2 regions of the Rhizobium sp. SL42 genome follow, and region 2 is predicted to be linked to the other one. Evidence: predicted binding sites of a transcription regulator. Region 2 holds the regulator's gene; the other holds the start of a gene.
What was found. Region 2 encodes HrcA, which represses chaperone genes, less so after heat shock. Its sites were predicted from a motif close to GTTAGCACTCNCNNNNNGNGAGTGCTAAC; they were not measured.

Region 1 (2,399 bases), 450 kb from region 2:
GACGACGAGCGTTGCAAGGGCTTCGCCTTCGACGTCTTCAGCGATGATGACGAGCGGCTTGCCGGTCTGAACGACGGCTTCGAGAACCGGCAGCATTGCCTGGAGGTTCGAGAGCTTCTTTTCGTGCAGGAGGATGTACGCGTCGTCGAGGTCGGCGATCATCTTTTCCGGGTTGGTGACGAAGTAAGGCGACAGGTAGCCGCGGTCGAACTGCATGCCTTCGACGACTTCGAGTTCGGTTTCAGCGGTCTTGGCTTCTTCGACGGTGATGACACCTTCGTTGCCGACCTTCTGCATGGCTTCAGCGATATCGCGACCAACCTGGCTGTCGCCATTTGCCGAGATCGTGCCGACCTGTGCGACTTCTTCAGACGTCGAGATCTTCTTGGCCTTGGCCTGGAGGTCCTTGACGACTTCCGAAACGGCGAGGTCGATGCCGCGCTTCAGGTCCATCGGGTTCATGCCGGCGGCCACTGCCTTGTTGCCTTCGCGAACGATGGCCTGGGCAAGAACGGTAGCAGTCGTGGTGCCGTCGCCGGCGATGTCGTTGGTCTTCGAAGCAACTTCGCGGACCATCTGGGCGCCCATGTTTTCGAACTTGTCTTCAAGTTCGATTTCCTTGGCAACCGATACGCCGTCCTTGGTGATGCGCGGTGCGCCGAAGGACTTGTCGATGATGACGTTACGGCCCTTAGGACCGAGCGTTACCTTGACAGCGTCAGCGAGGATGTCGACGCCGCGCAGCATCTTTTCGCGCGCAGTGCGGCCGAATTTAATTTCTTTAGCAGCCATTTTCAAAACTCCCGGGCATCAGCCCATTGGTGAATTGTCTAGAAGGGAAGGGTGAAACGGCTGATCAGCCGATAACGCCCATGATGTCGGCTTCCTTCATGATCAGAAGGTCTACGCCGTCGAGCTTGACTTCGGTGCCCGACCACTTGCCGAACAGGACGCGGTCACCAACCTTGACGTCGAGCGCGACCAGGTTGCCCTTGTCGTCGCGAACGCCGGAGCCGATAGCGATGATTTCGCCTTCAGCCGGCTTTTCCTTGGCAGTGTCAGGAATGATGATGCCGCCCTTGGTCTTTTCTTCAGATTCAACGCGCTTGACTACAACGCGGTCGTGAAGCGGACGGAAAGTTGTGCTTGCCATTGTCTAATCCCTCGATCAAATGACATTCGCGGACCGCAGAACGGGTCCGCATCGATACTGTTAGCACTCGCTCTTGGTGAGTGCCAGCGAGGTTGAGATAAGGAGAGGCCCCTGATGAGTCAAGCACGGGGCGAAAAAATATTGCCGCGCCGTGCCCCTCGATCGCCGACCATCGTGCACGGAAATGCGACGATACTGCAGGCGTTGATCGGCCTTTTTCGCGGCAATATCCGCTGTCTCGGCTTGGCGACGTTATAGATGCCGAACACGCCACGACTGCAATGTCCGGGCATGACGGTGGCCGCATCGAAACCCCAGCTTTTCGCAGAGATGATTAACGGCAGCTTCGGCCCCAAAGCGGGCCTGCCGATAGCGGTGAACGGTGGCCAGCCTCTTGGCGAACAAGCACTCCCGGTGAACAAGCGAAGGTGAACAAGCAAAGGTGGCAAGCGGGCGGGTGAAACGATGCCGGGATGTTTGACAGCGTCCTGCAAATTTGAGAGGTTCCTGTCGTGGAGTGCGCGAAAGCTCCATGAGGCGCCATGCCGCAATTTCGCATCCGTCCGGTTCAAGTCACGGAGCAAATCATGGCACCCTATGGCGCAATTTCCGCCGACAAGCTCTTTCGCCTGCTTGGTTCATCCCAGTCTCCCCTGATTGTCGACGTCCGCATCGCCGACGATGTCGCGGCGCATCCCTTCCTCATTCCCGGCGCCTTCCGCCGTGATCACCGGCAGATCGGTGAATGGGCGGCGCAAGTCGCCTCCACTCCCACATCCGTTGTCGTCGTCTGTCACCAGGGGCGCAAGCTGAGCGAAGGCGTCGCGGCCCATTTGCGCCTTCTCGGCATATCGGCCGAAGTCCTGGAAGGCGGCAATTCTGCCTGGGCGGCGGCTGGCCTGCCGCAGGTGCCCATCGACCGGCTCGGTGATGGTCAGGGCGCCGGCTCGTCACTCTGGGTCACGCGCAACCGGCCGAAGATCGACCGCATTGCCTGTCCCTGGCTTATCCGGCGTTTCATCGATCCCTTCGCCCGCTTCCTCTTCGTGGCCTCATCCGAGGTCGAAGGCGTTGCCGACAGGTTCAATGCCGTGCCTTTCGATATGGAAGGCGTGTTCTGGAGCCATCGCGGCGACCGCTGCACCTTCGACACCATGCTTTCGGAATTCCAGCTGGAAACGCCTGCACTTCTAACTCTAGGGGAGATCGTGCGCGGTGCCGATACCAACCGGCTCGATCTTGCGCC
Region 2 (2,399 bases):
CCCGATGCTGCCTCGCGCTTCATCCGGTCGCCGGTGGCGCGCGGCAGCATGCCGTATTCTGCGGTGACCCAGCCCTTGCCGGAGTTGCGCAGCCACGGCGGGGTCTTTTCCTCGAGGCTTGCCGTGCACAGCACATGGGTGTCGCCGAACTTGACGAGGCAGGAACCCTCCGCATGCTTGGAAAAGTTGCGCTCGAACGAAACCTTGCGCATTTGGTCGGTTTTTCTGCCTGATGGCCGCATTGCGATCTCCTAGATTGTCTGACGCCTTCTAGAGCCTTTCCGGGCCAAATGGAAACAGTTCTGTCGCCTGGTTCCGGGTGGCTCGGGTTTTTGCCCCGGGCTTTCGCAGTGAAAAACCTGGGGCGTGCGTAAAAGCCGCGTTGGCCCGTGGAATTTGGCCTTTGTGATCGAGGTCAGAATGACTATATTTCTTTCCATGAAACACTGCACACAGTGCTTGCTCCGATAATGGTTGCACCGACGAATACAGTCGCCGACGTTTCCGCCTCGCTGGATGATCGCTCCAGAGAGGTCTTTCGGCGTATCGTAGAAACCTATCTCGACTCCGGCGATCCACTCGGCTCGCGCAACCTGTCGCGCTTGCTGCCGATGTCGCTGTCGCCGGCCTCGGTGCGCAATGTGATGAGCGATCTTGAAGGTCTCGGTCTGATCTATGCGCCGCATATCAGCGCCGGTCGCCTGCCGACTCAGCTTGGCCTGCGCTTCTTCGTCGATGCATTCATGCAGGTGGGCGATCTTTCCGAGGAAGAGCGTGGCACGATCGAGCGCCAGATCCGGCCACCCAGCGCCGATCAGCCGATGGAAGCGATGTTGACCGAGGCGAGCCGCATGCTGTCGGGCCTGTCGCGTGGCGCGGGTCTGGTAATCTCGTCGAAGAATGATCCCGTCCTGAAACATGTCGAGTTCATTCGGCTGGAGCCGACCAAGGCGCTTGCCGTTCTGGTCGGTGAGCAGAACCAGGTCGAGAACCGTATCATCGAGCTTCCAGCCGGCATTACCGCCTCCCAGTTGACCGAAGCGGCGAATTTCCTCAATGCCAATCTCGCCGGCCAGACCCTGTCAGAACTGCGTGGTCAGCTGGAAAAGCTAAAGACCCAGGTTGCCGGCGAACTCGACGCCTTGTCGCAGGATCTGGTCGAGCGCGGACTGGCCGTCTGGTCCGGCGGTCTTGGAGATCAGAAGCCGACCCGATTGATCGTGCGCGGCCGGGCCAACCTGCTCGAGGGGCTTGCGGGTTCCGAAGACGTGGACCGGCTTCGCCTGCTTTTTGATGATCTGGAGCGCAAGGAAAGCCTGATCGAGATCCTCGACCTTGCCGAAACCGGGCCAGGTGTGCGTATCTTCATCGGCTCGGAAAACAAGCTCTTCTCATTGTCCGGCTCATCGCTGATTGTAGCGCCCTACCGCGATGGCGAAGACCGCATCGTTGGTGCCGTGGGTGTGATTGGTCCGACACGGCTCAACTATTCCCGCATCGTGCCGATGGTCGACTACACCGCCCAGCTCATGGCTCGCCTGGCGCGTTCAGGCCGTTGAGCGCTTCTTTCCCCTCCACGCCTTGATTTTTTCACGACAAACCCTGATATCGGGCTCAAATTCGAAACTCAGAATTCGAACAATGACAATAATTCGGAGATCGTCATGACCGATGAGACCAACAAGAACGGACCTGACACGGCGGCTGCCGAGGCTACCATGCCCGAAGCAGCGGAAGAGCAGATCATGGTCGAAAGCGAAACGGACGTGGATCCGCTGGAAGCTCTGAAAGCAGAGAATGCGGATCTGCGGGACCGTTTCCTGCGGCTGGCCGCTGAAATGGACAATCTTCGCCGCCGCACGGATCGCGAGATCAAGGATGCCAAGTCCTATGCGGTTACCGGCTTTGCACGCGACATGCTGTCGGTTTCGGATAATCTGCGCCGGGCGATTGAAGCCCTGCCGGAGGAAGCGCGCACAAACGCAGATGCTGGTCTTGCCGCTCTGATCGAGGGTGTCGAGATGACCGAGCGAGGCATGCTGGCGACCATGGAACGTCATGGCATCCGCAAGATCGAGCCGGTGGGTCAGAAGTTCGACCCCAATTTCCATCAGGCAATGTTTGAGGTGCCGAACCCGGATGTGCCCAACAGCACCGTCGTCCAGGTCGTGCAGGCGGGTTACGCCATCGGCGAGCGGGTGCTGCGTCCGGCCATGGTTGGTGTTGCCAAGGGCGGTCCGAAGATCGACGCGACGGCCGATACCGCCGGCAAGGCCTAAACCTCACATCATGCATGAAACAAAAAAAGCGCCCTTCGGGGCGCTTTTTTTATGTCTTTGACGGATGGCTTCAGGCAGCGTTGGAAGCATGTTCCTGATTGAGAAAGGTGAAGATTGCCG

Region 1: the regulator HrcA is predicted to act here: its motif matches at 1,213-1,241, upstream of groES (co-chaperone GroES).

Annotation. Positions count from the first base shown of each region.
Region 1 is NZ_CP063397.1:1,495,377-1,497,775, forward strand. It holds gene groL (chaperonin GroEL) at 1-792, opposite strand, end outside; gene groES (co-chaperone GroES) at 857-1,153, opposite strand; gene IM739_RS06935 (chromate resistance protein ChrB domain-containing protein) at 1,741-2,399, shown strand, end outside.
Region 2 is NZ_CP063397.1:1,045,389-1,047,787, forward strand. It holds gene rph (ribonuclease PH) at 1-242, opposite strand, end outside; gene hrcA (heat-inducible transcriptional repressor HrcA) at 471-1,559, shown strand; gene grpE (nucleotide exchange factor GrpE) at 1,608-2,279, shown strand; gene ptsN (PTS IIA-like nitrogen regulatory protein PtsN) at 2,350-2,399, opposite strand, start outside.